Regions from separate parts of the Enterococcus mediterraneensis genome, predicted to be linked through region 2. Evidence: a T-box and tRNA genes for the amino acid it is inferred to sense, from the RefSeq annotation. Region 2 holds a T-box; the other holds one or more tRNA genes.
What was found. A T-box is a leader RNA that pairs with one kind of tRNA and senses whether it is charged. The one in region 2 lies ahead of tyrS (tyrosine--tRNA ligase), so its partner is inferred to be a tRNA-Tyr.
Positions count from the first base shown of each region.

Region 1: it has a tRNA-Tyr gene. The T-box ahead of tyrS (tyrosine--tRNA ligase) is inferred to sense a tRNA for this amino acid. The anticodon was not compared.

Region 1 is NZ_UWOP01000001.1:1,911,843-1,928,405, forward strand. It holds gene EFB00_RS09350 (DUF1146 family protein) at 1-182, shown strand, start outside; gene murA (UDP-N-acetylglucosamine 1-carboxyvinyltransferase) at 280-1,578, shown strand; gene EFB00_RS09360 (DNA-directed RNA polymerase subunit beta) at 1,593-1,769, shown strand; gene EFB00_RS09365 (3D domain-containing protein) at 2,229-2,903, shown strand; gene yidD (membrane protein insertion efficiency factor YidD) at 3,135-3,413, shown strand; gene EFB00_RS09375 (GNAT family N-acetyltransferase) at 3,410-3,856, shown strand; gene EFB00_RS09380 (ROK family protein) at 3,910-4,788, shown strand; gene EFB00_RS09385 (ABC transporter substrate-binding protein) at 5,098-6,282, shown strand; gene EFB00_RS09390 (branched-chain amino acid ABC transporter permease) at 6,470-7,348, shown strand; gene EFB00_RS09395 (branched-chain amino acid ABC transporter permease) at 7,358-8,335, shown strand; gene EFB00_RS09400 (ABC transporter ATP-binding protein) at 8,316-9,092, shown strand; gene EFB00_RS09405 (ABC transporter ATP-binding protein) at 9,092-9,793, shown strand; gene EFB00_RS09410 (CBS and ACT domain-containing protein) at 9,797-10,456, shown strand; gene EFB00_RS09415 (DUF2969 domain-containing protein) at 10,605-10,835, shown strand; tRNA gene EFB00_RS09420 (tRNA-Tyr) at 10,923-11,006, shown strand; tRNA gene EFB00_RS09425 (tRNA-Gln) at 11,008-11,079, shown strand; gene EFB00_RS09430 (aldose epimerase family protein) at 11,228-12,217, shown strand; gene EFB00_RS09435 (CopY/TcrY family copper transport repressor) at 12,413-12,847, shown strand; gene copZ (copper chaperone CopZ) at 12,870-13,079, shown strand; gene EFB00_RS09445 (heavy metal translocating P-type ATPase) at 13,080-15,248, shown strand; gene EFB00_RS09450 (heavy metal translocating P-type ATPase) at 15,350-16,563, shown strand, end outside.
Region 2 is NZ_UWOP01000001.1:1,234,578-1,251,140, forward strand. It holds gene gyrB (DNA topoisomerase (ATP-hydrolyzing) subunit B) at 1-258, opposite strand, end outside; gene recF (DNA replication/repair protein RecF) at 259-1,371, opposite strand; gene yaaA (S4 domain-containing protein YaaA) at 1,358-1,597, opposite strand; gene dnaN (DNA polymerase III subunit beta) at 1,815-2,945, opposite strand; gene dnaA (chromosomal replication initiator protein DnaA) at 3,103-4,437, opposite strand; gene rpmH (50S ribosomal protein L34) at 4,960-5,094, shown strand; gene rnpA (ribonuclease P protein component) at 5,217-5,561, shown strand; gene EFB00_RS06035 (YidC/Oxa1 family membrane protein insertase) at 5,576-6,403, shown strand; gene jag (RNA-binding cell elongation regulator Jag/EloR) at 6,421-7,188, shown strand; gene EFB00_RS06045 (MarR family winged helix-turn-helix transcriptional regulator) at 7,671-8,129, shown strand; gene EFB00_RS06050 (ABC transporter ATP-binding protein) at 8,116-10,524, shown strand; gene EFB00_RS06055 (ABC transporter ATP-binding protein) at 10,540-12,402, shown strand; T-box leader at 12,623-12,824, shown strand; gene tyrS (tyrosine--tRNA ligase) at 12,922-14,178, shown strand; gene mnmE (tRNA uridine-5-carboxymethylaminomethyl(34) synthesis GTPase MnmE) at 14,442-15,839, shown strand; gene mnmG (tRNA uridine-5-carboxymethylaminomethyl(34) synthesis enzyme MnmG) at 15,942-16,563, shown strand, end outside.

The DNA.
Region 1 (16,563 bases), 680 kb from region 2:
TTATTTATCTCGCTTTTTGGTCCTTGCGTTCATTAAGGATAGAAACATTTTTCAAACCGTTACATACGCCGCAAATACGGATGGTGATCATACTCCTTGCTATTGCATTAGGATATGGAACAAGTTCCTTCTTTTTAGAAATAATGGCACTTGTCAGAAATTTCGTTTTGTCGGTAGGTTAGGCGGATAAAAAAAGTACTTTTCATCAATGATTGTGGTATAATAAAAAAGATTTTGAGTGAAATAATTCGCTCAGAGTATATTCTGGAGGGAATTTTAATGGAAGAGATTATCGTTCAAGGTGGTAATCAATTACAAGGAACTGTGAAAATTGAAGGCGCAAAGAACGCCGTTTTACCTATCTTAGCTGCAACGTTGTTAGCGGAAGAAGGCGTGACAACTTTAAATAATGTACCTATTCTATCTGATGTTCTAACGATGAACGAAGTGATTCATCATTTGAACGCAGACGTTTTTTTTGATGAAGAAAAAAATCAGGTCACTGTTGATGCCTCAAGAGATTTAAGTGTTGAAGCACCTTATGAATTGGTTAGTCAAATGCGCGCATCGATCGTTGTGATGGGGCCGCTTTTAGCTCGTAACGGACATGCAAAAGTTGCTATGCCCGGAGGATGCGCGATCGGCAAACGTCCGATCGATCTTCATTTGAAAGGGTTCCAAGCCTTAGGTGCAAAAATCATCCAAAGAGACGGCTATATCGAAGCGATCGCTGACGAATTAGTTGGTAACGTGATCTATCTGGACTTCCCAAGTGTCGGCGCTACCCAAAATATCATGATGGCGGCTGTCAAAGCTAAAGGGACAACAGTCATTGAAAACGTGGCTCGTGAACCTGAAATCGTAGACTTGGCGAATATTTTGAATAAAATGGGCGCACAAGTATACGGGGCTGGTACAGAAAAAATGCGTATCGAAGGTGTTGATCATCTTCATTCAGTGACTCATTCAATCGTTCAAGATCGGATCGAAGCTGGTACATTTATGGTAGCGGCAGCGATGACAGGCGGAAATGTCTTGATCCAAGACGGAATCTCTGAACACAACCGTCCGTTGATCTCTAAATTAACTGAAATGGGCGCACAAATCATTGAAGAAGAAAATGGTATCCGTGTGATCGGTCCTAAACATGTCAAACCGACAGACGTCAAGACGATGCCTCATCCAGGATTCCCAACGGATATGCAAGCACAAATGACGGCTATCCAAATGATAGCAGAAGGAACCAGTATCGTAGCGGAAACTGTCTTTGAAAATCGCTTCCAGCATTTAGAAGAAATGCGTCGAATGAATGCCCATGTCAAGATCGACGGCAATATCGCAGTGATCGAAGGCGGACATCCTTTACAAGGAGCATTGGTATATGCAACGGATCTGCGTGCAGCAGCAGCTTTGATTTTATTAGGACTGCGTTCAGAAGGCATCACTCGAGTACGCAACTTGAAATATTTGGATCGCGGCTATTATAAGTTCCATGAAAAACTACAAAAACTTGGTGCCGACGTCGAACGTGTGACTGTGGCAGGCAACTCTGCTAAAGAAACTGTAGCCAACGCTTAAAGGATGTGCGGATCATGAAGATAAATCGTTATACCGTAACTACACTGATCAAAATCCTAGTAGTCATTGTATTAGCAATGATACTATTTATCGTAGGTACGATGATCGGTTACGGCGTCATAGGCGATGGAATGCCGTTGAAAGTCTTTGATCCAGGATTATGGACACATATTCTTGATTTTATGAAATAAACTATTTGATCTGTTTTTATCTATAGTAAATAAAAGGACTGCGACATAAGTTTATCAAGCTGGGGGAAGTATTTTATACCGGCATTGACTTATGTCACAGCCTTTTTTTGTTTTGAATCATTGTCTTATTTGTAAAATACGTGTAATATTGTCTGATTTTATAGGGATATTCAGTGTTTTCGGTAAGAAATTTCACAAAAAGCAAAGTTTCCGTCATCATTTGAAAGAAACAGCAGACTTATAAATTTCTAATTTTTATTTTGTAGTCCTTGTTATCATGGTGTTTTGTGATAGTTTGTTTCTAATTTTCATGAAATTTTTCTTAAAATATTTCTTTTGTAACAAAGATATCGGTGTTCTGCCGGTTATGTCAATGAGGTTTAACGTCCTCGTAACCTATCCTCGTTTTTCTCATGCTAAGATACAACTCGTATGAAATTAGGAGGAATATTACCAAAGATGAAAACTCATTTGATTCCAGTTATTATGACAGCAATGGTAATGGCGGCAGGAAATCTATTGCCCGCATATGCAGCTGAAACAGCAAACGAAACCAAACCGATTGAAACAGAGATCATTTCTGATGATACAGCAAAAGAATTATCCAGTTCACTTTTAGCATTGACAGCAAACGGTGAAGCAGTGCAAGCCGTAAAAGCAGATGTCATCGCTAAAGAGAAGGCTGCTGAAAAAGCGGCAAAAGAAAAGGCCGCTAAAGAAACAGCAGCGGCAGAGAGAGCAGCCAAAGAAAAAGCGGCAAAGGAAAAAGCTGCTAAAGAAAAAGCAGAAGCAGAAAAAGCCGCTTCACAAAAAGCCGAAGCCAAAGAAAACCAACCAAGCGGTGAGACGCTGACGATGGAATCCACAGCCTATAGTTCTGATCCTGCTGACGCACTAGGCGGCGGAACAGTTACAGCTACTGGTCAAAACCTCTTGGAAAATCCCATCGCTGTCGCAGTCGATCCAAGTGTGATCCCGCTAGGCACACATTTATATGTGGAAGGCTACGGTGAAGCCTATGCGGTCGATACCGGCTCAGCCATCAAAGGAAACATCATTGATGTCCATTTCCCAACAGCAGCAGAATGTATCTCTTGGGGACGTCGACAAGTAAAAGTAACGATCATAGGCTGATTTTCCAATCCTGAAATGAAGCAAACGATAATATCCGAACACAGATGATGAACGTTTTCGTTGCGAATCACAACGAAAAGCTCCTAGATTTACAGGAACGGTCACACTGCTGTTCGGATTTTTGATTTTAAAAATTTTCGAGATGATACCTTTTATTGGTAGATTTAACATAGTTTAGACTTGTTTCTCATTTGAAAACAGGTTATAGTTTTTTTGAAAGAAGGAAAAAGAATGACGCGTTTTTTGATTTTTTTGGTACGGGGATACCAACGTTTTATCTCCCCATTATTCCCTCCCAGCTGTCGTTACTATCCAACTTGTTCCGGGTATACATTGCAAGCTTTGAAGGTCCACGGTGCATTCAAAGGCAGTCTGATGGGAATCGCACGGATTTTGCGCTGTCATCCGTTTGTCAAAGGCGGGATCGATTATGTACCCAGAAATTTCAGTCTAAAACGTAATACAGTGGATAAAGTACAGCCAACTTATACCTATAGGAGAGAAAAATGATCAGAAATCTTGATCCAAAAGCTGAGCTGCCATGGGATCTATTGCTGGAAGCAGATCCTAACCGCCAACTGGTGACTTCGTATATCGATGATAGTCAACTGTTGGTATATGAAGAAGAGACGATCGTAGGGGTCATCGCTTTTCAAGAAAGAGAAGACGAATGGGAGATCATGAATCTGGCAGTGGCTGAAGATCAGCGAGGCAAAGGAATCGCCGGTCAGTTATTAGACGCAAGTTTTGCTAAAATGAACCGGCAAGCCCCCAAAAAGAAGAGCGTAATCAAGACGGGTGATCTGCCATCGCCGGCATTGCATTTATACATGAAAAAAGGTTTCCAGCCGACAGCATTAATAGAAAATTATTTTGTAACGCATTATCCAGAACCAATCTATGAGAATGGTCAACAATTACGGAATCAATTGATTTTAACAAAAAATTTTTGATTTATATTGAATAGTAATCGCTTACTAAAAAGCGACGGAGAGGAAGAGTACACATGGGAATATTAGTATTTGATTTTGGCGGTTCAGCAGTAAAATATGGGTATTGGACAGGAGAAAAATTGGAACATACCAGTCAATTTCCAACACCGAAAACTTGGACTGAGATGAAGCAAGCCCTCAAAGAAGTCCAAGAAGGTATGACAGAAACGATTGCCGGAGTTGGAATCTCTGCGCCAGGAGTAGTGGATGTCGATAAACGGCAGATCAACGGCATCAGCGCCATCCCTTATATCCATAATTTTAATATCTTTGACGAATTAGAAGAATTGTTCCGATTGCCGGTAACTATCGAAAATGATGCCAACTGTGCAGGAATGGCGGAATTTTATAATGGTGCAGGAAAAGATTATCAAAATGTCGCTTTTGTCGTTATCGGCACAGGTGTAGGCGGCGCTTTGTTCACAAAAGGACAGATCACTAAAGGAGCTCATCTATATGGCGGCGAATTTGGATTGATGTTTTTAGATCAGGGAAAAACCTTCTCGCAATTAGGAACAGCGGTTCAAATGGCTTGGCGCTACTGTGACCGTATGGGTCTGGATCGTTCCGCTAAAAGCGGGAAAGACGTGTTTGCTTTAGCTGAACAAGGAGATAAAGTCGCCAAAGAAGAAACAGAACGATTCTATGACTATTTGACACAAGGATTATTCAGTATCCAATTTGCTTTTGATCCTGAAGTGATTATTTTAGGCGGCGGTATCAGTGCAAAAGAAGGATTGGTAGATGAGATCAATCGCCGGATGCTGGAAAAACTCCAAGCCCAAGATTTGAAAGATTTTGTCCCTCAGATTTTGCTATGTGATTATCGAAATGATGCGAATTTAGTGGGTGCTGCTGCAAACTTCCATGCACGGCAACAAGGTGAAGCTTAAAAGTGTCACTAAGCAAATCATTTCTGATCAGGCAGTATTTGATGGGATAAATTTGTGATAAGTGCCCCTGATGGATAACCATCTGGATAAAAGCAGAGATATGAGTTTTTAGAAGAAATGCTTTGTTGAGCGGATCGTTCTTCTGAAAGTAAAAAGAAGTCTGTTATAGGCTTCTTTTTTTTACTCTAAATCACACGTAATAAATCTGCTAATTCAGAAAAGATAAAATATTCTGAAAATTATTTGACTTTTTAGAAATAGTTCAGTATATTGAGTAACATATCCAAGAGAGATAAAGGGGGATGCAGGATGAAAAAGAAATTGGTTTTTTTAGCCGCTGCATTTTTATTGAGTGCTTGCAGCGCAGCACCTAAAGCAGATAATAATACAACTGGCGCAGATGGCGGTAATAAGCAAGAAGGTGAAACCATCAAGATCGGAGCGAACTTGGAATTGTCAGGTTCAGTTGCTGCTTACGGCAACGCAGAAAAACAAGGAATCGACCTTGCTGTAGAAACGATCAACAAAGACGGCGGTGTGTTAGGTAAGAAACTAGAAATCGTTGAGAAAGATAATAAGTCAGATAACAATGAAGCAGGAACGGTAGCTGCCAATTTGACGACCAACAGCAAAGTAGTCGCTATGATCGGTCCAGCGACTTCTGGAGCTACCAAAGCGGCATTACCAAGCGCGACAGAAGCGCAAGTGCCGTTGATCACTCCTTCTGGAACGGATGATTCCATTACATTGTCCGGCAACGGCGTGCAGCAATTTGCTTTCCGCTCTTGTTTCCAAGACAGTTTTCAAGGGAAGATCTTAGCTAAATATGCCGATGATACATTGAAAGCAAGAAAAGCGGTGATCTTGGGAGATAACTCCAGCGATTACGCTACTGGATTGTCTAAGGCATTTAAAGATGAATATCAAGGTGATGTCGTCATGGAAGAAAACTTCACTGCCGGCGACAAAGATTTCCAAGCGGTACTGACAAAAATCAAAAAAGCGGACTTTGATGTGCTGTTTGTACCTGGGTATTATGCAGAGGCTGGGCTGATCGTCAAACAAGCAAGAGAAATGGGGATCACACAACCAATCATCGGCGCAGATGGATTTGGCGATGCTAAATTGGTAGAGATCGCCGGTGCAAAAAATGTTTCCGATGTATACTATACAGCGCATTTTTCAACAAAAGCGCCAGCGACAGATAAAGTGGAACCATTCATCAAAGCTTTCAAAGAAAAATACAATGAAGAACCTTCACAATTTTCTGCTTTGGCATATGACGCAGTATATATGTTGAAACAAGCGATAGAAGATCAAGACTCTGCTGATTCAGTAAAAATCGCTGCCGGGTTGTCTGAATTGAAAGATTTTGTCGGTGTAACCGGTGAAATCACGATCGACAAAAATCATAATCCTGAAAAAGCGGCGGTTGTTTTAGGCTTGACAGAAGGCAAAGAAACTTCAGCAGAAGCAGTTGCATTAGATGACTAGACGATACTAACTAACAAAAAGACTGTGTCACAAGTCAACGCTAAGTAAAATACCAGACTATATAAAGCCTGTCCGCAAATATCATTTGCAGGATTGATCGTATGAAGCGCTGTATATAGTAGGATATCTGTTAGCTTACGACTTGTGTCACGGTCTCTTTTAAAAAAGATGGGGTGGATGTGATGAGATGGAAACGATGATCCAACAGTTGATCAATGGCTTGTTTCTAGGAAGTATATACGCGTTATTGGCTTTAGGATACACGATGGTTTATGGCATTATCAAATTGATCAATTTTGCCCATGGTGAAGTGTACATGATTGGGAGTTTTATCGGCTATTTTTTGATCAATCAAGCAAATATCGGCTTTTTCCCGGCTTTGTTGATTTCAATGGCTGTCTGTGCCGTGTTGGGTGTGGTGATCGAGTTTCTGGCTTATCGACCTTTGAGAAAATCAACGCGGATCTCAGCATTGATCACAGCAATCGGTGTTTCGTTCTTGCTGCAAAATATTATGACATATTTCTTTTCCGCGAATACCAGATCATTTCCGCAAGTCATTGAACGAAAAACTTATCAGATAGGGTTTATTGAAGTCAGCAATATCCAAGTACTGATTCTTGCTGTTTCACTGATTCTGATGCTGTTGCTGCAACTGATCGTGAAAAAAACGCGGATGGGTAAAGCCATGCGGGCAGTCAGTGTCGATGCGGACGCGGCGCAATTGATGGGGATCAATGTCAATCGCACGATCTCATTTACATTTGCGTTAGGTTCAGCGCTGGCAGCGGCTGGAGGGATGCTGATCGGGCTTTACTATAATTCCATCGATCCTTTGATGGGTGTCGTGCCTGGGTTGAAATCCTTCGTAGCGGCTGTTTTAGGCGGTATCGGGATCATCCCGGGGGCTGCTTTGGGCGGCTTTGTGATCGGGCTATTAGAGACCTTGGCGACAGCTCTGGGCTTTTCTGATTTTAAAGATGCGATCGTTTATATCGTACTGATTTTGATCTTATTGATTCGTCCGGCAGGGATTTTAGGAAAAAATCTTAAAGAGAAAGTGTAGGTGGCAGCCATGAAAAAAAATCTAAAATACAATTTAGGCTGGTTGGCGATCGCATTGATCATTTATGGCGTACTGCTGGCTTTATATAATGGCGGTGTGATCACACTGTTCACCAATCGAATCATTATCAATATCGGGATCAATATTATTTTAGCAGTAGGCTTGAATTTGATCATCGGTTTTTCCGGACAATTCTCATTGGGACATGCGGGATTTATGGCGATCGGTGCGTATTCCGGCGCGATCATTGCCATCAATACACCGACGTATATGGGCTTTTTTGCAGGTATGCTGTTAGGGATGGCACTCTCAGGGATCGTAGCATTAGTAGTAGGAATCCCGACACTGCGTTTGAAGGGCGACTATTTGGCAATCGCGACTTTGGGGGTATCGGAGATCATTCGGTTATTGATCATCAATATGCCTGAAGTAACGAATGGGGCTGCAGGGATCTTTGGTATCTTGCAGTTCACCAGCTGGGAGATGGTCTATCTCTTTACTGTTTTAACGGTGATCGTTGTTGCTAATTTTATCAATAGTGGGCATGGTCGGGGAACTTTGGCGATCCGTGAAGATGAGATTGCCGCTGAATCGATGGGAGTCAATACGACAAAAGTCAAAGTGACGGCTTTTGTATTAGGAGCTGTGACTGCCAGCATCGCGGGAACCTTGTTTGCTGGTTTTCAACAATCAGTTTTTCCAAAGGACTATGGCTTCATGAAGTCGATCGATGTCTTGATCATCGTCGTTTTCGGCGGTATGGGCAGTATTACTGGATCGATCGTATCGGCTGTGGTATTAGGGATTTTGAACATGTATCTCCAAGATTTCGGTGTGTTGCGAATGATCATCTACGCATTGGCATTGATCGTGATCATGATCTTCAAGCCTGGCGGATTACTGGGCACATGGGAATTTTCTGTCAAAAAACTGACTGAAAAAATCTGGAAAAAGGGGGATGATTCAAATGCCTCTATTGGACGTTAAAGATCTGACTAAAAATTTCGGCGGTTTGGCAGCCGTCTCTCATGTCACCATGAATTTGGAGACCAACGAGCTGGTAGGCTTGATCGGACCCAATGGCGCTGGAAAAACGACGCTTTTCAATTTGCTGACCGGCGTTTACGTGCCCAGCGAAGGGGATGTCATCTTTGAAAGTCAAGGAAAGACAGAACGCTTGAACGGCGTCAAACCTTATAAGATCGCAGACAAAGGGATCAGCCGAACATTTCAAAATATCCGTTTATTCAAAGATCTTACAGTGATGGAGAACGTTTTGATCGCGATGAACGGCAAGCATCAGGTTTCTTTAGTCACGAGTATTCTGCGGCTGCCTAAATTTTATAAGACTGAAGCGAAATTAAAAGCAAAAGCCTATGAATTGCTGGCAATCTTTAAGTTGGAAGAAAAAGCTGATGTATTGGCGAAAAATCTTCCTTATGGCGAACAGCGGCGTCTGGAGATCGTGCGGGCACTTGCGACGGAACCGAAGCTGTTGTTTCTCGATGAGCCGGCAGCCGGGATGAACCCACAGGAAACCGCGGAATTGACCGAATTGATCCGCAAGATCCAAAAGGAGTTCCAGCTGACGATCTTATTGATCGAACATGACATGAGTCTGGTGATGGAAGTGTGTGAACGAATCTACGTTTTAGAATATGGACAGATCATCGCAGAAGGCGATCCAGAGATGATCAAAACGAATCCGCGAGTGATCGAGGCTTATTTGGGAGGGGAAATGTGATGCTGAAAGTTGAAAACCTATCTGTCCATTATGGATTGATCCAAGCGGTCCATGATGTCTCCTTTGAAGTAAAAAAAGGATCGATCGTTTCGCTGATTGGAGCCAATGGAGCTGGAAAAACCACGATTTTACGGACGATTTCCGGGCTGATACGTCCATCAAACGGTTCGATCACTTTTATGGATAAAGCGATCACGAAAGAGGCGCCGCAAAAAATCGTTGCTGGCGGTTTGTCACAGGTTCCTGAAGGACGGCATGTTTTTCCAGGTCTGACGGTGCAGGAAAATTTGGAAATGGGCGCTTTTTTACGCAAAGACGGCGAAATCAAAAAAGATTATCAACAGGTGTTCGAAAAATTTCCGGTTCTGAAAGAAAGAAGAAGTCAAGACGCTGCGACACTCTCTGGAGGCGAGCAGCAGATGCTTGCGATCGGCCGCGCGCTGATGTCTAAGCCGAAATTACTATTGCTGGATGAACCGTCAATGGGTCTGGCGCCGATCTTCATCAAAGAGATTTTTTCGATCGTCCAAGAAATCAATCAGCAGGGGACCACGATCCTACTGATCGAGCAAAACGCGAAGATGGCGTTGTCGATCGCTGATCAAGGGTATGTTCTTGAGACCGGGAAAGTTGTTTTGTCAGGTACTGGCCAAGAGTTATTAGCCAGTGAAGAAGTGAAAAAAGCCTATCTAGGAGGATGAAACATGAGTGTAAAAGATTTTATGACCAAAAATCTAGTCGTCGTCCATCCGGAAACACCGATTTTTGACGCGGTTGATTTAATGAAACGCCACGACATTCATCGGCTGCCGGTTTTGCAGGATGAACAGCTGGTAGGTTTGATCACTGAAGGAATCATTTCAGCGGCGATGCCCTCACAAGCGACAAGCCTCAGCGTTTATGAAATCAATTATCTATTGAACAAAACGACTGTTGGAGATGTGATGGAGAAAAAAGTGTTGACCATCGATCCAGACGCGCTGTTAGAAGACGCGATTTATGAGATGCGGAAAAACAATGTCGGGGTGCTCCCGGTGATCGAGGACGAACGTTTAGTTGGGATCATTACCAACAATGATATTTTTGATGCGTTCTTAAAAATCACCGGTTATCATGATGGCGGGACAAGGGTGACAGTCCAGATCACTGACGATCATAAAGGGATCTTGGCGGAGCTGACAAATGTTTTGGCTGAACATGATCTAAGTATTTTAACGATCGTTGTGAATCGCATGGAGCTTGCTACCATCGTAGAAATCCAAGTAGAAACGCGAGAATCAGAAAAAGTCAGAGAATTTTTGACAGAGGCTGGGTATCATGTGGTCTCGGCAGTTGTAACAAAACCGCAAAAAGACGCAGAATAATGAAAAACGGCCGACTCTTGCAGACGGTCGTTTTTCTTTGGGTCAAATCCTGTTAATTTTGCAGAAATATGATAAAATAGGCAACGTACCTTCTGTCAGCTGGATCAGCGAGAAGAAAACAGCCGGCAAGGCAAAATGAGGTGAAAACATGGCAAAGAATAAAGATATCGAAGTACGTTTGGAAGAAACGAAAAAAACGATCAAAGGCAAGACCTATGAAGTAGCACAATTGATCATTGGCAAAAAAGTGATCGGCGAAGTGCTGACTGTCGGCGCAAAAGAATTTGAAGCTTTTTTAGGAGAGACCGATCTGGGCTCATATAAAAATTTTGACGCTGCTGTTGAAGCGATCATTTCACAACACAATCTTCACGACTAAAAAAAGCGAAAAAAATTTAAAATTACCACTTGCAAATTCATGGAAATTTTTGTATTATAACGTAGTCAGGTTTTTTAATACAGCTTTGGAGGAGTAGCGAAGTGGCTAAACGCGACGGACTGTAAATCCGTTCCTTCGGGTTCAGTGGTTCGAATCCACTCTCCTCCACCATTGGGGTATAGCCAAGCGGTAAGGCAACGGACTTTGACTCCGTCATGCGTTGGTTCGAATCCAGCTACCCCAGTAGACGAAAACGAAACTCATTTTGAGTTTCGTTTTTTTTTATAAAAAAACATTTATTGATAACCCGACAGGAATTGACGAGAGCAAATAAGATGTCTATACTAAAAATGAAAAGGCTTTATTTAAACTTCAGTTAGGATGGTGTCACAATGGTCAATGTACAAAAATTAGAAAATGAAAATTATGGAACATATTATTTGATTGAAAACAAAAATAATGTGCGGCTAGCGGTCAGTCCCCAAGGCGCACGAGCGTTGGACTGGATCATACCGGTAGACGGAGAGGATCGGGATCTTTTAGTCGGCTTCAAGACGATCGCAGAACATAAAAAAGCCCGCTATTACGCAGCAACGATCGGACCGGTAGCCGGACGGATCACAGGGGCCAGCTACAACATCGACGGCACAGAATATCAAACTCAAGACAATGACGGCGGCAACACTCTTCATGGCGGTTTTGAAGGCTATGATACAAAAGACTGGGCAGCGGAAGTCTTTGAAGAAGGAGACAAAGCCGGTGTGATCTTCACGTTGGAACATCCAGATGGAGAAAACGGCTTTCCGGGAAATGTCGTTTCCAAAGTAAAATACAGCTTGGATGATGACAATAATTACCAAATCGAATACACAGCAACAACGGATAAACCAACACTTTATAATCCGACAAACCACGGTTATTACAACTTGACGGGATCTCCTGTCAACAGTATCAATGAGCATACATTGAAAGTAGGCGCGAAACAAGTAGCGGAAACCAATCCCGATGTGACCACCACTGGAAACAAAGTCGATGTGGCGGGAACGAAATTTGATTTCGTCGAAGGTCGAAAAATCAGCGATACGTACTTGGATGACCCATTTATTTTAGACCATGAACAAACACCGGATCTTGTTTTGACGAGCCCTGATGAAAAAGTTCGGCTGGAGATCGAAACGACAGCGCCTGCAGTCGTTATTTACACAACGGGAGCTTCAGAAGCAGGTATGCAGATGAAATATGGTGAGATGGCAGACCACGGCGGAATCGCTATCGAGCCTCAAGGTATTCCAGGCACGGAAAAATATTCTCAATTTGGGGATATCATTTTACGTCCAGAAAACCCATTCCACTCCAAAACAACCTATCATGTAGAATTTTGATTTACAAATAAAAGAATAGACTGCGACATAAATCGATCAAGCAGAGGCTTAACTATGACTGCATAGTTGGGTCATCTGTGGAACATCGATTTTTGTCGCAGTCTTTTTTTGAACAAAAGTAGTTGACAGCTTACGTTTACAAGTGTAAACTTTGAAATGAAAGATCGATTACAACTGTAAACAAGGAGGCTTTATATGCAGACAATCCATGAACCAATCAAGATCAGCGATTCAGAATGGGAGATCATGCGGGTACTTTGGACACTTGGCAAAGCTTCTGCGCAAGAAATCGATGAGCTGCTTTCTGAAACGATGAACTGGAAACTAGCGACTGTCAAAACATTGTTAGGACGTTTGGTAAAAAAAGAAGTCGTTCGCACTGAAACAGAGGGGAAAAAATTTATTTACTTCCCTATTGTCGGTGAAGCAGAGACCGTCCGCAGCGCTACGGAAACCTTGTTTTCCCATATCTGTGCGAAAAGAGTCGGGACGACGATCGCTGATTTGATCGCTGAAGCGGATCTCACGCAAGAAGATATCGAAAAGATCCAAAAAGTTTTATCACAAAAGGAACCAGTCGCAACTATCGTGTGCAACTGTATTCCAGGACAATGTAATTGTAAAAGATAATATAAATCAGGAGGAAATTATAATGAAACAAACATTTTCAATCAAAGGTATGAGCTGTGAACATTGTGTCGCTAGAGTAGAAAACGGGATCAATGAATTACCCGGTATCCAAAAAGTAAAAATCCAACTGAAGAAAAACAATGGTGTCGTGAAATTTGATGAGAACCTAGTCTCAAGTCAGCAAATCGCCGATAAGATCACTGAAGTTGGGTATGAAGCAGAGGTGCTGTAAATGAGTGATACTAAAGTCCAAAATTTCGTCATTACGGGAATGACTTGTGCAAACTGTTCCGCTCGTGTTGAAAAGGAACTTAAACAACAGCCCGGAGTCCAAAAGGCAACGGTCAATTTAGCCACTGAAAAAGCAACCGTTCAATTTGACGATACGACGGCAGATCGATTGATCGCAAGTGTTGAAAATATCGGTTATGGGGCTATTTTGGATGATGAAGCTCATCGTCAGCAAGTTGCCGCTGAGAAAAAACGCTACATCACCAATATGAAAAGAGACGTTATCATCAGTTTGATCTTGGTAGCACCTCTAATGATCTCTATGATCGCGATGGTAGCGGGGAGTCATCAAGATTGGGTGATGTTTTTCCATCGTCCGATCGTTCAGTTGATTTTAGTCACACCGATCCAGTTTGTGATCGGAGCTCGTTTTTATAAAGGTGCCTATCATGCGTTGAAGACCAAAGCACCCAATATGGATGTCCTTGTTGCGATGGGGACGACAGCGGCCTACGTATTAAGCGTGTACAACGGTTTTTTTGCGGATAATGTCCATGAACTGTATTTTGAAAGCAGCGGCATGATTATTGCCTTGATCCTGTTAGGCAAATATTTAGAAGCCGCAGCGAAAAACCGGACGGGTAAAGCGATCCGGCAGCTGATGAGCTTACAAGCCAAAATCGCTCGTGTCCTGCAAGACGGTCAAGAGATCGAGTTGCCGATCGAAGCCATCGAAATGGAAATGGAGATTCTAGTACGCCCCGGCGAACAGATCCCAGTAGATGGTCTGGTATTGGAAGGTGCAACGGCAGTAGATGAAAGTATGCTGACGGGAGAAAGCCTGCCTGTTGAAAAAGTAGAAGGTGCGACAGTTTTTGGCGGTACAGTCAATACCACAGGGACATTAAGGATCAAAGCCCTGAAAGTCGGCAATGAAACGGTCTTGGCACGGATCATCCAGATGGTGGAAGACGCGCAGGGATCTAAAGCACCGATCCAACAGATCGCCGATCGTATTTCCGGTATTTTTGTGCCCGTAGTTTTAATAGTAGCATTGTTCACTTTACTGCTGACAGGTATTTTAACCGGTGATTGGCAGCAAGCAGTGATCCATAGCGTATCTGTCCTTGTGATCGCCTGCCCTTGCGCATTAGGATTAGCGACACCGACTGCCATCATGGTAGGTACCGGTCTAGGAGCTAAAAACGGCATATTGATCAAAGGCGGGGAAGCGTTGGAGACCGCCTCGCATATCACTAGCGTAATTTTGGATAAAACTGGTACGATAACAGTAGGACAACCAACAGTAACTGATTTTCTAACAGAAGACGAAGAAGCAAAAAGGTTGTTGGCAAGTTTAGAAGCGCACTCAGAACATCCATTAGCCAAAGCGATCGTCCACTATGCAGAAGATCTTCCTTTATTAGAAGTAGAAGATTTTCAAGTATTGCCTGGAAAAGGGATCGAAGGCCTGATCCAAGGGAAAAAGTATCAAGTAGGGACGCAACGATTTTTAACGCAAAAGATGTCGGATTCGTTGCAACAAGCGGCTGATCTGTGGACCAGTCAAGGAAAAACCATCATGTTTTTAGCGAACGAACAGCAGGTACTCGCAGGAGTCGCCGTTGCCGATGAAATCAAACCTACATCTAAAGACGCGATCGCAGCGTTGCAAAACAGCGGCGTCAATGTCTATATGCTGACAGGTGATAACCAGCAAGCTGCACGTCATATCGGTAAACAAGTAGGGATCCCAGAGGAAAATATCTTTGCTGAAGTGATGCCGGAAGACAAATCTGAAAAAGTCGCTTTATTGAAAAAAGACGGTGAAATTGTCGGCATGGTAGGCGATGGGATCAATGATGCTCCAGCTCTTGCATTGGCAGATGTAGGGATCGCCATGGGCAGCGGTACTGATATCGCGATGGAAACTGCCGATGTGACTTTGATCCACAGCGATTTAGCTTATTTGGAAAAAATGCTCAAGCTGTCGAAAGCGACGATCCGCAAAATCAAACAAAATCTTTTCTGGGCGTTTGTTTATAATACGATTGGTATCCCATTTGCAGCATTAGGATTCTTAAATCCAATCGTTGCTGGCGGCGCTATGGCTTTCAGTTCTGTGAGTGTGTTATTGAATTCATTGAGTTTGAACCGTACAAAAATTTAACGACCAAATTTAATGATCAAGTGAAAGAAGGGGTAGAAGTGAAGGAGGAAACATCGAAACAAGTACAACATGATCCAGAGGTAGAGAAAAAGCATCCGCAGATGGATCACATGAAAGAAATGAACGAAGAACATGACCATCATTCACACGAAATGTCTCACGAGATGCATCACGATCATGAGATGCACCAAAAAGAAATGAAGGAGGACCATTCATCCCATCATTCAGATCATGATGCTCATATGCATCACATGGACCATGGCGACATGGGTCATGATATGGGCGGCATGGATCATTCCATGCATATGGGGAATTTCAAGCAGAAATTCTGGCTTTCATTGGTTTTGGCTATCCCGATCATTGTTCTATCACCAATGATGGGATTAGAGTTGCCATTTCAATTTACTTTTCCCGGATCTGATTGGGTCGTATTGATCTTAGCCACGATCTTGTTCATCTATGGGGGACAGCCGTTTTTAAGCGGAGCAAAAATGGAACTGAAACAAAAAAATCCAGCCATGATGACCTTGATCGCAATGGGGATCTCTGTCGCGTATATCTACAGTCTTTACGCATTTATCGCCAATCATTTTCTGCATGGCGAGCATGTCATGGATTTCTTTTGGGAACTTGCAACGCTGATCGTGATCATGTTATTGGGGCACTGGATCGAGATGAATGCAGTCTCTAATGCCGGCAACGCCTTGAAAAAACTGGCGGAACTGTTGCCGGATACAGTCACACGATTGACAAAAGATGGAGAAGAAAAAGTTTCTTTACAAGAAGTCAAAGTGGACGATCTGCTGATCGTTCGTGCCGGAGATAAAATGCCTACAGACGGAATCATTGAAAAAGGTTCTACGACAGTCGATGAATCCGCGGTGACCGGCGAATCTCGGGGCGTTGCCAAAGAAGTCGGTGCAAAAGTCATCGGCGGATCAGTCAATGGCAACGGCACGATTCAAGTCAAAGTAACCGGAACAGGCGAAAGCGGCTATCTTGCAAAAGTGATGGAGATGGTCCGCAAAGCTCAATCAGAGAAATCCAAGTTAGAAGCTCTTTCGGATAAAGTAGCGAAATGGCTGTTTTATGTCGCATTAGCTGTAGGTTTACTGGCCTTCGTTATTTGGTTGTTTGTCTCAGACCTGCCTACTGCACTGGACCGGATGGTGACCGTCTTTGTCATCGCCTGTCCTCACGCTTTAGGATTGGCAGTTCCGTTGGTAGTAGCTCGTTCCACATCTATCGCGGCTAAAAACGGCTTACTGTTGAAAAATCGGAACGCTTTGGAACAAGCCCATGACTTGGATATGAT
Region 2 (16,563 bases):
ACCGCGACCATCATCAGTGACTGTGATACTGTTGTCTTCTTCTACCACTACTTGGATCTTAGTAGCAAAACCCGCTAAAGCTTCATCGATAGAATTATCAACGATCTCCCAAACGAGGTGATGGAGTCCTTCTGAACTAGTCGAACCGATATACATACCAGGACGTTTACGAACGGCTTCTAGGCCTTCTAGTACTTGGATCTGACTGGCATCATACTCTTTGGCGCGTTCAACTAAACTTTTTTCTTCTTCTGTCATCTAGTTTTCTCCTTTTAATTCGCCTTGCTGAACATAAAAAATCTCTGGTTCAACAGTCATTTTATTTTTCACGTGTGCTAACGTAGTTGTAGTCAAAAATGTCTGGACTTTGCCTTCGATGGTTTCAAGAAGATGGAGTTGTCTGGAATCATCCAGTTCGCTCATGACATCATCCAATAAAAGGATCGGATATTCTCCCGTCTCTTCTTTCATCAAATCGATCTCGGCTAATTTGACACTTAAAGCGGTAGTCCGCTGCTGGCCTTGCGACCCGTAAGTCTGGACATCTTTTCCATTGATGAAAAAGTGAAGGTCGTCGCGATGAGGACCTACTAATGTCGATAGACGTACACGCTCTTTTTCTTTATTTTTTTCGATTTCTTGGAAAAAAATCGCTTGTATTTCTTTCAGTTCCATAGAAGGTTGAAAAGGGATACTCGAGACATAATCGATGGCAAGTATTTCTTTTTCATGACTGATTTTGTTGTGCAGTTCATTGGCCCAATATTCCAGACGTTTGACAAATTTAGCTCGTCCCAAAAGTACTTTGCTGCCGAAACTGACAAGCTGCTCCGTCAAAATGTCCAAGTACAAGGGATCTGCTTTGTTTTGCATCTGTTTTAAATATTGATTGCGCTGCTTTAGGACATGCTGATACTGGACCAGATCATACAGATAGATAGGATCGATCTGGCCAATCTCCATATCCAAAAATTTCCGCCGCAACTGCGGGCTGCCTTTGACTAATGAAAGATCCTCCGGCGCAAATAAGATCACATTCAGCTGACCAACATAGCTGCTGAGCTTTTTTTGCTCGATATGATTGACTTTTGTCTTGCGGCCTTTTTTTGAAAGTGTGATCTCTAACGGGATCTGACTGGTGTTTTTATTGACGATGCCGCTGATATGGGCAAATTCATGTCCCCACTGGATCAATTCTTGTTCATTATTGGTCCGGTGGCTGCGGGTCATAGCCAACACATAGATGCTTTCCAGCAGATTGGTCTTTCCTTGCGCGTTTTCTCCTAAAAAAAGCGTCAGGTTTTTAGAAAAGCTCAACGAAAGCTCATCATAATTGCGGTAATTTTTTAAATGCAGCTCATTCAGCCTCATGCAGATTTTCCTTTTTAGTCATAAAAAAAGTACCTGCATCAGGTATCTCGATCATCATGCCAGCGTAAAGTTTCCGTCCGCGGCGATTTTCCGGTTCGCCGTCTACAAAAACGGTATTTTCCGCCAAGTACCATTTCGCTTGCCCACCGCTGCTGATTACATTAACTTCTTTCAGGACTTGTCCCAACGTCATGTAATCTGTTTCCAACAAGATTTTCTCTTTCATTTTCATCCCTCAATTCTATGGCAGACATATGTTCTTATTATACCTTTTTTTAAGGAATAAAACAAATTTATCTTGTTTATTTTCTTTCTAAGAAGTTTTAAGCGAAATCGAGGATTTTAGACAAAAATAATTAAAAGGGCTTAAAAACGATTTTAAGCCCTTTTTTTAAAATTATTCATTTTCGGAAAGTTTCTGCAGTTTTTCAACTAATTTTAAATCAATTGGTACGAACTGGGGTGATCAATTGGATAAATGCCGCTTCTCCTTCTGTCGGTTCCAACGTGAAAGGTCGGATCGCAGAAATGAATTTGATCGTGATACTCATGTCACCAAACGCCCGCAAAGCAGCCTTCATGTAATCAGGATTGAAGGAGATATCTAAAGGTTCGCCGCTTACTTTTTCATAATTCAATGCTTCTTCTACTTTACCGATCTCTGGTGAGTTTCCGTAAAGTGTCACCGCGTCGTTGCGGATGGACAAACGAACGATATTGTTGCGGCCTTCATGAGAAAGCAGTGAAGCCCGTTCGATAGCCGCCAATAATTTCGGTACCGTAAATTCGATCTCAGTATTGAAGCTGGCTGGGATCAAACGATTCGTGTCAGGATAATTTCCTTCCAATAGGCGAGAATAAAACAGCATGTTTTCTGTTTTGAAAAGTACTTGATTTTCCATGATGCTGATTTCGACGATCTCTTCTTCATCACTCAATGAACGAGACAGTTCTGTCAAACTTTTGCCTGGGATCACGATATTGAAGTCGCTGGCTGCTTGTTCGATGGGGATCACCCGTTGGCTTAAACGGTGAGAGTCAGTAGCCACTGCCAACAATTTTTGGTCTTCCAACACAAAATGGACACCAGTCAAGATCGGACGGCTTTCATGTTGTGATACGGCAAAAACAGTTTCATTGATCAGCTGGTTCAAGACATGAACCGGGATCTTCATTTGGTTTTGACTTTCAACGATCGGCAGATGTGGATAACTTTCTGCATCCAATCCATTCACTGTAAAGTTGGCTTTTCCGGAATTGATCGCTACTTGATTATTTTCAATAACTTCCATTGTGAAGGTATCTTCCGGCAAACGTCTGATGATTTCGCTAAAGAAACGAGCCTGTAATACAACAGCTCCGGTTTTTTCGATTTGCATCTGCGCTTTTTCATTGTCAGCGGCTAGAAAAGTTTCAATAGAAATATCGGCGTTGCTGCCGGTCAGTGTTAATCCTTCCGAAGTCAAAACGATCTTGACCCCTGTCAGAATGGGAATCGTGGTTTTAGAGGAAATCGCCCGTTGGACAGTTTGCAATTCTTGGATAAATAAAGCTCGGTTTAAAGTGACTTTCATAGCTGATTCTCCTTTAATTAATAGTTATATAAAAAATAATAGTAGTAGTAGGGCTGTTTAAACAGTGGATAACTTATAAAAAAGCCGGAAACAAGAGTTTTCCCCTTGTGCATAACGTGTGGATAAGTTTTGCTTAATTTCCACATTTGTCCACATGCTAGTTCATCAGGAGATTTTTGATCTCGCTGATTTCTGTCTTGATGGTCGCATCGCTTTGGACTAATTTTTCGATTTTTTCGTGGGCATGGATGACAGTTGTATGGTCTTTTCCGCCAAATTCCGCACCGATCTTCGGCAATGAATGGTCCGTCAGCTCCCGTGAAAGATACATCGCAATCTGGCGAGGGACAACGATGGTCTTCACCCGTTTTTTTCCTTTGAGATCTTTCAATTGGATATGATAGTATTTCGCGACTTCTTCTTGGATCTGCAAAATCGAGACTTGTGTCAGACCGTGATTGGCCTTCAATGCTTTCAATGCTTCAGCCGCCAAACTGGTGGTGATATCGGAATTATTCATGGTAGCGAATGCTTGGACCCGTACCAGTGCGCCTTCTAATTCTCGGATATTGGAATCGATCTGGCCTGCGATGTAGCTTAAAGTATCATCAGGGATCTCTAAACGTTCCGCTTCAGCTTTTTTCCGCAAAATCGCGATCCGTGTTTCAAGATCCGGCGGTGTGATGTCTACGGAAAGTCCCCATGCGAAACGGGAAACCAGCCGTTCCGGCAATGTTGGGATCTCATTTGGCAACCGGTCGCTGGTCAGTACGATTTGTTTGTTATTCTTATATAATTCTTCAAATGTATAGAAAAATTCCTCTTGTGTTCCCTCTTTGCTCACCAAAAATTGGATATCATCCACTAAAAGCAGATCAACGCTGCGGTATTCATTACGAAAATCTTCCATTTTATTTTTTTGGATCGAATTGATGAAATCATTAGTGAAATTTTCACTGCTGACATATTTGATCTTGGCATCCGGCCGGTTTTGCAGCATTTGATGACCGATAGCATGCATCAAGTGAGTCTTCCCTAAACCGACACCGCCATAGAAAAAGAGGGGATTATAAATAGACCCAGGTTCTTCCGCTACCACAAGAGCCGCGGCATGGGCCATCTGATTGCCTTTCCCGATGACAAATGTATCAAAAGTATACTTGGGATTCAGCATCGAGTTGGGTTTGTTTTCTTCTTTTGCTTTTTCTTTCGGTTTGTTTTCTTCGGAGGTGATGGTTTGCACTTCGTCAGGAGTCACAAAAGTCGGAATGATCTCTTTTCCGTACAGCATAAAACTTATTTCAACGACTTTAGACGCCAGATTTTTCTTCCAATATGTTTTATGGACATCTGTAGGAACTTCGATCACTAATTGATCATTTTGAAAAGAAACCGGTTTGACTGTCTCGATCCAGACTTCGTAACTTTGAGGATTGAGTTCTTTTCGCAAATTGTATTGAAGCTCCTGCCATATAGTTGCAAGAGATGACATAGAATGTCCTCCTATTTCTAATTTAGAATACTAGTACTAATTTAGCATGGATCAGAAAAGTTTTCCACAGATTAACAGAAAAAAAGCAGAGGAATAAAAAAATTTTTTTCATTTTCCACAGTTGTGCAAAACCTAAAAAAAAGATATACACAAAACGGGAAAAAGTTATCCACAAGAAAGAAAGTTCTGGGGATTTTTTGGGATAACCACAAAGTAATCCACAGACAAGTGTGGATTTTAAAGCTTGATATCATAATATTTTTAGAATATTGTCCACAGACAAATAAAAAGATGTTGAAAACTTATTTCGGCTTGTTTATTTGTTGAAAACTTACTAGAAAATATGGAAAAACACTGAAATAGTTGGTGATAATTCACAAAAATCCCCCAGCTGAAAAACAGATTGTGGATAAATAAAGACAGAAGAATTGACGTTTTCTTATTGACAAATCCCCGATATTCTCGTTATACTATCAAAGTATGTCTAGTAGTAGATAGATCATTTTGATGGAGGTGGAAGCAATGAAAAGAACTTACCAACCAAATAAACGCAAACGTCAAAAAGTTCATGGATTCCGTAAACGTATGAGTACGAAAAACGGTCGTCGTGTTTTAGCAAGCCGTCGTCGTAAAGGAAGAAAAGTTCTTGCAGCGTAAACCACTGAAACCACAGTGGTTTTTTTTGTACCCTTTTTTACGGGAAAAGGGTGAAGTAAGAGGTTTAATTATGGTATTATTGTTGAGTGAGTAATGAGATTAAAAGAAATGAAGGAAGCGAAATGAGAAAGTCCTATCGAGTAAAAAAAGAAAAAGATTTTCAAAGAGTTTTCCAAAAAGGTGTTTCTTGCGCCAATCGCAAATTTGTCGTTTATCGATTGGATAAACCAGGACAAAAACATTTTCGCGTAGGACTTTCAGTAGGAAAGAAAATCGGCAACGCAGTGGAAAGAAATGCTGTAAAACGAAAAATTCGCGCTTGCTTGTATGACATGCGAGAGAAAATAGAGCCTGAGATTGATTTTATCATCATTGCTCGACCAGCGATCAGTGGTCTGGACAGCAAAGAAGTCTATGCGAATCTGGAGCATGTGTTGAAACTCGCAAAGATCATCAAAACTAAATAATATAGTAGAGGGGAATTTGTTTCGTGAAAAGAAAACGTATCATTTTACTAGCCAGCTTGCTGGGTCTAGTACTTTTCCTATCCGCCTGCGGTACAGGAGAAGTCAGCGCACAAAGTACGGGGGTCTGGGACCGTTACATCGTTTATAATTTTGCGCAGGCGATCAAAGGGTTATCTTTTGGCAATTCCGGGATCGGGATCATTTTGTTCACATTGATCATCCGGATCATTTTGATGCCGCTGATGCATTTCCAAACCAAAAGCATGCGCAAGACCCAAGAGCTTCAGCCAAAAATAAAAGCGCTGCAAAAAAAATATGCATCCAAAGATATCGAGACACAAAACAAGTTAAAAGAAGAAACTCAGCGCTTATATGCGGAAAATAATGTCAATCCGTACGCCGGCTGTCTGCCATTATTGGTACAAATGCCGATTTTGATGGCATTGTGGCAATCGATCCAACGGGTACCGGAATTGCGTCAAGGACACTTTTTATGGTTGAACCTTGGTGAAGCGGATCCGACATTCATCTTGCCGATCTTAGCTGCGGTCTTTACATTCTTCAGTACTTATTTATCCAGCATGAGCCAGCTGGAATCTAATCCAAGCATGAAGATCATGAACTTTGCTATGCCGATCATGATTTTAGTGATGGGGGTCAATTTAGCCAGCGGGTTGTCATTATACTGGGTAGTTTCCAATGCTTTCCAAGTGGTACAAACATTACTGATCAATAATCCCTTCAAGATCCGTAAAGAGCGGGAAGAAGAAGCCCGCAAGATCCGTGAACGGGAACGCGCATTGCAAAAAGCGATGAATCCGAAGAAAAAACGCAAGAAATAACAAAGGAGGTCTCTAAGATGCCGATCTATGAAGGAACAACTGTGGAAGAAGCGATCCAGAAAGGATTAGCCGCATTAGGTCTTACGAAAGAAGAAGCATCCATCGAAATTTTAGAAGAAGGTAAAAAAGGGTTCTTGGGAATGGGGAAAAAAGAAGCAAAAGTTTCCATTGAACCAACAGTCAGTGAAGAGATCACTGAAGCCGTCGCTGAAACGGTGGCGGATGTCATAACTGAAGAACCTGCTGCTCCTGAAGTGATCGAGACAGAAATTGACGTGACTCCAGAACCGCAGTCTGCTGCCGCAGAAGTAGCGGATTTAGCAGATGACGCGGCATTGACGCAGTTGGCGCTTTATCTGACCAATATCACCAAAGAGTTGAACGCTCCAGCACTAGTTCGCATCGAAAGAGAAGAAGGACTGGTAGTTTTCCATCTTGATACGGAAAAACAAGGAATCTTGATCGGCAAACACGGTAAAATGTTGAACGCGTTGCAATATTTAGCACAAGTCTTCATCCACCGGATCGCCAAAAACAAATTGTCAGTGGTGATCAACGTCGGCGACTATCGTCAAAAACGACAAGCTATCTTGCAGCGATTGGCTGAGCGAACAGCTGAAAAAGTCAAACGGACAGGTCGTCCAGTCTTTTTAGAACCGATGCCGGCCTTTGAACGCAAACAGATTCATTCTGTATTAAGTGAAGACGAACAAGTCAAAACTCATTCAGAAGGCGATGAACCTTATCGCTATCTTGTAGTAGAACCTGTCAAGAAACGCTATTAAAGGATCTGCTCCTTGTGTCCTTGCGGGGCAAAAAGCGATTGACAACAAATAGGAAACCAAGTATATTTTACTATATCATTCTTATCAAGGTGAGAGACGATGAGTCATGTCATTTTGATCAAAAGATAAGCCGATTTCTTCTAATGGAAGGGATCGGCTTATTTTTTTCTCCCCTATCAGTGTAGGTAGATCCATGATCCGATTTTGGAGGATATTTCACAGAAGCCAAAGTCTCAAGCCGATTTTTTTGGAATTTTAAATAACACTATTAATTTTAAATTCGTTTACATCAAGCGTTTTCCAAGTATTTTCAATAAATAATGTGCTAGTTATTAAACAATCGCTAAAAAAATTTTAAGTGTAAGCGAAACCATAGTTTTAATTCGTTGACAGTGCCAAAAAATAGGTTTATTATCTATTAGCGAAAATCACTAATAGTGTTAGTGACTAATAGTGTTAATTAATTGTGAAGGAGGAAACTTATGTCTTATGCTGAAGAAGCTGAACGGAAGTTAGAGAAGCTGATGTTAGAAAATCGACATGGTGCTTTCAGTGAGATGGAAAAGAGCAATCGCGGTGAATTGATCGTGATCAAATATTTGGATCACATCGACACAGCGGTAAGTCCTAAGCATCTTGCGGAAACGATGAACGTGTCCAGTGCACGGATCGCGGCTTTATTGGGAAATCTAGAGAAAAAAGGACAGATCAGCCGTACGATAGATCCAGACGATCGACGACGCATCCAAGTGACTTTGACAAAAAAGGGTAAAGTACAGGCAGAGATGGAAAAGCGAAAGATGCAAGATAAAATTATCAGAGTCTTTAAACGCATGGGAGAAGCCGATACTAAAAAATTTGTTGAGCTGGCGGCAAAATTCATAAAATACTCCCACGACACCAACAAAGAAGAGGAAGTGACATCTAGTGAAGATCTTTAAACATCTTGGCAAATATTGGTACGCGATCATTGCGGTCATCGCATTATTAGTAGTGCAGGCCAACAGTGATTTGAACTTACCAAATTTAACGTCCGATATCGTTGACGTCGGTATCCAACAAGGCGGTATCGAAACAGCGACGCCGGATAAAATCCGTAAAGAATCACTTCAAGCGATTGAAATGTTCATGACGGAATCGGAAAAAAGCAAAATCGAAGATAATTATAAATTATCGAAAGATGGAAAAGTGTATACGTTAGATCTTCAAAAAGGTGTAACGAAAGAAAAACTTTCCAAAATATTTGAATTACCGATGATGATGCTGGCGTCTTCACAAATGAAGGATTCAGACAACAGCAATGAAGCGAAAACCATCCTTGAAGAATACACTCAAATGGGTAAACAAGGCGAAGAAGCGAAAAAACTTGGCGAAGAAGCAAAACAGCTGGGTGAAGAAGCGAAAAAAGCCGGCGCGGAAGCGCAAGAACTCGGCGAACAGGCTGCCAGTGCTACTGATCCGCAAGCTGCAGCTGCCACTGCTGCTCAAGCACAAGCCAAAGGGCAGCAAGCACAAGAATTAGCAGATCAAGCGCAAGAAAAAGGTGCGCAAGCTAAAAAAATCGCTGATGAATTAGAAAAAACCAACGATGCGATGCCGGAAAAAGTTGCAGAAGCTCGGAAGAAAACCAAAGAGTCTTTAGGGGATCTGGGTGCAGATTCAATGAAGACAGTCGGTACGCAATTTGTTTTAGCAGAATATAAAGCATTAAAAATGGACACGCAAAAAATCCAAACAGATTATATGATCAAAACCGGAGCGAAAATGGTGGGATTGACATTCCTTTCCGCAGCGGCAGCAATCATCGTCGGCTGGATCGCTTCATTAGTGGCGGCTTCTGTCGGTCGTAACTTACGGGTCGCTCAATACGAACGTACACTGCAATTTTCTAACAATGAAATGGAAAAATTCTCACCTGCTTCATTGATCACACGAAACACCAATGATATCCAACAGATCCAAATGGGTATCGTGATGATCATGCGGATGGTATTGTACGCACCGATCTTAGGTATCGGCGGTATCTATGAAGTTTATAAAACAGGGACCGGTATGGGCTGGATCGTCGGTGTCGCAGTCGGCGCAGTCTTGCTGCTGGTAGTTACTTTGTTGACATTCACGATGCCGAAATTCAAGGCATTACAAACATTGGTGGACCGGGTGAACTTAGTGTCACGGGAAATCTTGACTGGATTGTCTGTCATCCGTGCCTTTTCCCGCGAAAAATTTGAAGAAAAACGATTTGATGAAGCCAATACCAATTTGATGAAAACTCAAATGTTCGTCAACCGTGCAATGTCGATCATGTTCCCAGTAATGATGCTGATGATGAACGGAATCTCTGTTCTGATCGTTTGGGTCGGCGGACACAACATGAACAACGGTCAATTGCAAGTAGGGGATATGATGGCCTTCATTACGTATACGATGCTGATCGTTATGGCCTTCATGATGCTTTCGATGGTTTCTATCATCTTGCCTCGTGCCAACGTTGCCGCAGGACGTGTAGATGAAGTATTGAGCACAGAACCTACTATCACAGACAAACCAGTCGTGAAAGACAACGACGTAGACTTCAAAGGTGAAGTTAAATTTGAAGGGGTGCAGTTCCGTTACAGCGATGCAGATGAAGATGTATTGCATCACATCAATTTCACCGCTAAACCAGGAGAAACTACTGCGATCATCGGTTCTACCGGTTCCGGTAAATCAACGATCGTCAATCTGATCCCTCGTTTCTTTGATGTGACCGGCGGACGGATCACCATCGACGGTGTGGATATCCGCGACATTTCATTGCATAAATTGCATGAATTGATGGGATTTGTACCGCAAAAAGGGATCTTATTCTCTGGCGATATCGCGTCGAACATCAAGTTCGGTGACGCTGAGATCTCTGATGAACAAATGAAAAAAGCGGCTGAGATCGCGCAAGCAACAGAATTCATCAACGCTAATGATGCTGGTTACGAACGTGCTATTTCACAAGGCGGTTCTAATGTTTCCGGCGGACAAAAACAACGGCTTTCCATTGCCCGTGCATTGGCGAAGAATCCTAAGATCTTGATCTTTGACGATTCTTTCTCTGCTTTGGACAATAAAACCGATGTGGCGTTGCGTAAAGCTTTGTCAGAAAATATCCATGGTGCTACACAGATCATCGTAGCGCAAAAAATCTCTACGATCCTGCATGCCGACAACATCATCGTTTTAGACGAAGGACGTGTCGTAGCGCAAGGAACTCATGAAGAATTAATCAAAACATCAACTGTCTACCAAGAAATCGCTCAATCTCAATTGAGTAATTCTGAATTAGGCATAGAAGAAGCTGAGTAAGGAGGAGCGAAATAAATGAGTGAAAAACAAACAAACAATCGCCCTCGTGGCGGCTTCGGCGGTCCCGGCGGTCGTATGGGCAGCGGACAGAAAGCCAAAGACTTCAAAGGAACCGTCAAAAAGCTGATATCTTATATCGGTGCTTATAAAATTCCTGTTTTCTTTGTGATCATCTTTGCGATGGCCTCGACTATTTTCAACATTTGGGGTCCTAAGATCCTTTCTAAAGCAATCACAGAATTGTTTGAAGGATTAGTTGCGAAGTATCAAGGGACCGGCGGCATCGACTTTGAAAAAATCGGCGGTATCCTGCTGTTTATGCTGGGCTTGTACCTGGTGGCTTCCCTGTTTGGGATCATCCAAGGCTGGATCATGTCAACAATCTCGCAAAAAGTCACTTATCGGATGCGGAAAGAAATCTCTGAAAAGATCAACCGCATGCCGATGAACTACTTTGAAAGCCGGACGATCGGTGACGTTCTTTCCCGCGTAACCAATGACGTGGACACATTAGGACAAAGTTTGAACCAATCCATCACCCAATTGATTACTTCGGTCTTTACAGTGGTGGGGGTTATCGTGATGATGCTGTCGATCTCTGTGAAAATGACCGGTGTGGCTATCTTGATCGTACCGATCTCTATCATTTTGATCGCGATCGTCGTAAAAAATTCGCAAAAACACTTTAAGACCCAACAAGAATATCTTGGGGTCATCAACGGTCAAGTGGAAGAAACGATCGGCGGACACAATATCGTTCGTTTGTTCAATGACGAAGAAAATGCATTGCAAGAATTTAAAGAACAAAATAATGTTCTCTTCAAATCCGCATGGAAATCACAATTTCTTTCTGGTTTGATGCAACCGATCATGAACTTTGTCGGTAACTTAGGATATGTAGCAGTAGCGATCGTCGGTGGTGTGATGGCGTATAACGGATCGATCACAGTTGGTGATATCCAAGCCTTTATCCAATACGTCCGCAACCTGACACAACCGATCGCTCAGTTGGCACAAGTATCCAACATGTTGCAATCAATGGCTGCGGCAGCAGAACGGGTCTTTGAATTCTTGGAAGAAGAGGAAGAAGATCAAACAGTTGAAAATCCAGTTAAAATCGGTAAAGCAGAAGGAATGGTCGATTTCGATCACGTTCACTTCGGTTATACACCTGATAAGATCATCATCAATGATTTCAGTTCGCACGTAGAACCTGGACAAACGGTGGCGATCGTTGGACCAACGGGTGCTGGTAAGACCACGATGGTCAAACTGCTGATGCGTTTTTATGACGTCAATTCAGGAGCTATCAAGATTGACGGACATGATATCCGCGATTTCAACCGTTCTGATTTGCGGGAAAACATCGGGATGGTCTTGCAAGATACTTGGTTGTTCAAAGGAACGATCATGGACAATCTGCGTTATGGACGTTTGGAAGCAACCGATGAAGAAGTTTACGCCGCAGCGAAAGCCGCGCACGTAGACCACTTTATCAAGACATTGCCAGGCGGCTACAACATGGAATTGAACGAAGAATCTTCCAACATCTCTCAAGGACAAAAACAACTGCTGACGATCGCACGGGCGATCTTGGCAGACAAACCGATTTTGATCTTGGATGAAGCAACCTCTTCTGTCGATACTCGTACAGAAGAAATGATCCAAGAAGCGATGAACAATCTGATGCAAGGCCGGACATCCTTCGTGATCGCTCACCGTCTGTCGACGATCAAAGACGCCGATAAGATCTTGTACATGCAAGACGGCGATATCAAGGAACAAGGAACACATGATGAATTGATTGCTTTAAACGGCTACTATGCTGCTTTATACAATTCACAATTCGAAACGATCGCAGAAACTGCTGAAGCATAAAAGCAGGATCCTTTTGAACTATCTTTAAAATAGATATCCCAATGCTAAAGATGAAACAACGTAACGTTCTTTCTCTGACAGCATTGGGATTTTTTTCTTGCTATGGACCTTGCCAGCCAGGGTCAAAACCAACCGCTTTTAAAAACAGCCCTTAGACTTCGATCAAAGAAATTTGTTGACAAACGAAACGGGGGATTCTATGATTAGAGGTAATTATACTGAAAAGACAACGACCAAAACGAAGTAGGGATAAAGCCAATGTCAAAGAGAGCTAGTGGTGCTGCAAACTAGTACATGCTTTAAAACGAAGTACATTTTGCGAGTCTTCGGCGACAGCGCCGCGCGACAGCGTTAACTGTTAGAGAGGTAGACTGCAGATGCAGTGTACAATTTGGGTGGTACCGCGACTATTCGTCCCTTAGCTGTTTTTGGCTAAGGGATTTTTTATTTGGTAAATTTTCTGATCAGTATTCGGCAGGTGATAAGATTCCTGCTTTCAAAAAAATGGAGGGCAAAAAAATGAACATTATTGATGAATTAACATGGCGTGACGCCATAAACCAACAGACCAATGAAGAAGAGCTGCGCAAACTGGTGGAAGAAAAGAGCATCTCTCTTTATTGCGGTGTCGATCCTACCGGCGATTCCATGCATATCGGACATTTGATCCCGTTCATGATGATGAAACGATTCCAGCTAGCCGGACATCATCCGTATATTTTGATCGGCGGCGGTACTGGAACGATCGGTGATCCAAGCGGCCGTAAAACAGAGCGGGTCTTGCAAACAATGGAACAAGTACAACAAAACGTGGATGCATTGACCCAACAAATGCGCAAATTATTTGGAGAAGGCGCGAACATCAGCTTCGTCAACAACTACGACTGGCTGTCTAAAATGTCATTGTTGGACTTTTTGCGGGATTACGGTAAGAGCTTCAATGTCAACACGATGCTGGCAAAAGACATCGTTGCCAGCCGTTTGGAAGTGGGGATCTCATTTACTGAATTCACTTATCAGATCCTGCAGTCTGTCGACTTTTTACATTTATACAAGACATACGATGTCCAATTGCAGATCGGCGGCGCGGATCAATGGGGCAATATCACTGCCGGCTTAGACTTGATCAGAAAAACCGAAGGAGCGGAAGCCCAAGCGTTTGGTTTGACGATCCCATTGATGTTAAAAGCAGACGGCACGAAATTCGGTAAGACTGCCGGCGGCGCTGTTTGGTTGGATGCGGAGAAGACTTCTCCTTACGAATTTTACCAATTCTGGTTGAACCAAGATGACCGGGATGTAGTGAAATACTTGAAATACTTTACCTTCTTGTCACAAGAAGAGATCGAAGAATTAGCGAAAAAAGTCGAAACAGAACCGGAAAAAAGAGAAGCGCAACGTCGTTTGGCTGAAGAAGTCACTCGTTTCGTCCACAGTGAAGAGGATCTGCAAGAAGCACAACGGATCACTAAAGCATTGTTCTCCGGCGATATCAAGAGCTTGACTGCCAAAGAGATCCAACAAGGCTTCGGCAAGATGCCAAAAGTTACTATCTCCAGCACTCCGGAAAACATCGTAGAGCTGTTAGTAGCAACTAAGATCGAACCATCCAAACGCCAAGCTCGAGAAGATGTCTCAAACGGCGCTATCAGTATCAACGGCGACCGGATCACTGATTTGACGTTTGCTATCGATCCGTCTGCGGCGTTTGATGGCAAATATGTCGTGATCCGTAAAGGTAAGAAAAAATATTTCTTGGCTGAAGTAGCTGAATAGTCAGCGGCAGATAGCCTTTAGCTGTTTGACAAAGCGGTTTTTCCGTGGAGCTTTTCAGCTAAAATCAAACTGTCAGCCGACAGTTTAAATTCTTTTTAAAACTACTGTCGGGAAACAGCTTTTCCGCCGGCTGCCCTTGCATCAGGCGGAAAATTATGCTAATCTATGTCCAGAATTCAATCAGACTAGCAGTCAAAGTGCTCAGTCCACCCCTTTTTTTCAAGGGGTGGAGTAGGCACTTTTTTTGTGCAAAGGAGAAGAAAATGGCTGAAATAACCAAAGAATTTGATACGATCGCGGCGATCTCGACACCACCGGGAGAAGGCGCCATTAGTATCGTTCGTTTAAGCGGCGATGACGCGGTGAAGATCGCTGACGAAGTTTATCGTTCCGGCAGCAAACAGTTGAACCAAGTCCCTTCTCATACCATCCATTACGGACATATCGTTGATCCAAAGGGCGATCAGCTTTTAGATGAAGTGATGGTTTCTGTGATGCGGGCACCTAAGACCTTTACAAGAGAAGATGTCGTTGAGATCAACTGTCATGGCGGGATCGTCGTTGTTAATCAGATTTTGCAACTGTTGCTGCGCCAAGGCGCGCGTTTAGCAGAGCCGGGGGAATTTACCAAGCGGGCCTTTTTAAACGGTCGTGTGGACCTGTCACAGGCAGAAGCGGTGATGGATCTGATCCGGGCGAAGACCGACAAGGCAATGAATCTGGCGCTGAATCAATTAGACGGCAATCTGTCTCATTTGATCCGGGCATTGCGTCAAGAAATCTTGGAAACACTGGCGCAAGTGGAAGTCAATATCGATTATCCGGAATACGATGATGTAGAAGAACTGACTACAAAATTACTCCAAGAAAAAGCAAACCACGTACAGGCTCAGATCCAGCAGCTGCTGATCACGGCTCAGCAAGGCAAGATCTTGCGAGAAGGCTTGAGCACCGCTATCATCGGTCGTCCAAACGTGGGCAAATCCAGTTTGCTGAATCTATTGCTGAATGAAGAAAAAGCCATCGTGACAGACATCGAAGGGACTACCCGCGACGTTATCGAAGAATACGTGAACGTTCGAGGCGTACCTTTGAAGCTGATCGATACAGCTGGTATCCGGGAAACTGAAGACCAAGTTGAAAAAATCGGTGTGGAACGCAGTAAAAAAGCGTTGAAAGAAGCGGATCTGGTACTGTTGGTCTTGAATCAAAGCGAGGAATTGACTAAAGAAGACCGTGAATTATTGGCACTGACCCAAGACAGCAAGCGGATCGTTTTGCTGAACAAAACAGACCTGCCTAACCGATTGGATCGGGAAGAATTGACGGAATATACTGGTTCAGACAGCATTTTGGAAATCTCAGTTGTCAAAAACGACGGCTTGGATCAATTGGAAACAGCAATCGCGGATCTGTTCTTTGCCGGTCAAGCCGGAGACAAGGACGCGTCTTACGTTTCCAATACCCGCCATATCGCATTGTTAGAAAAAGCCAGCCAATCGTTAGGAGAAGTCAGCAACGGTATCGCGCTGGGAATGCCGGTAGACCTAGTCCAAATCGACATGACCCGCTGTTGGGATTATTTAGGAGAAATCGTCGGTGACAGTGTACAGGACGAATTGATCACCCAGCTGTTCAGCCAATTCTGTTTAGGAAAATAAACAAGATATCAGCAGTTTCCCAAGTCATTTAACGGAGATCGGCAAGTACATTATTAAATTTTCAGCTGCAACTACTCAGCATTTTAAACAAAGGAGAAAATCATGGAATATCAAGGAGAAATGTATGACGTGATCGTCGTCGGCGCCGGACATGCCGGTTCAGAAGCCGCATTGGCCAACGCGCGGATGGGCAACAAGACACTGCTTTTGACGATCAATTTAGATATGGTAGCATTCATGCCCTGTAACCCATCTGTCGGCGGACCAGCCAAAGGTGTGGTAGTAAGAGAGATCGATGCGTTAGGCGGCGAGATGGGCAAAAACATCGACAAAACCTACATCCAAATGCGGATGCTGAATACCGGTAAAGGACCGGCTGTCCGGGCTTTACGGGCACAAGCGGACAAACACGCGTATGCGGAAGAAATGAAGCACACTATTGAAAAAGAAGAAAAACTGACCCTTCGTCAAGGATTGGTGGAAAAACTGATCGTAGAAGACGGCGTTTGTAAAGGTGTGGTCACCAATACCGGCGCTCGTTATGGTGCCAAAGCGGTAGTCATCACTGCCGGGACCGCACTTCGCGGTGAGATCATCATCGGCGAATTGAAATATTCTTCCGGTCCCAACAATTCACAACCCTCTGTCGGTCTAGCCAACAATTTGAAGGAACTTGGTTTTGAGATCGCGCGGTTTAAAACAGGAACACCGCCGCGGGTCAAAT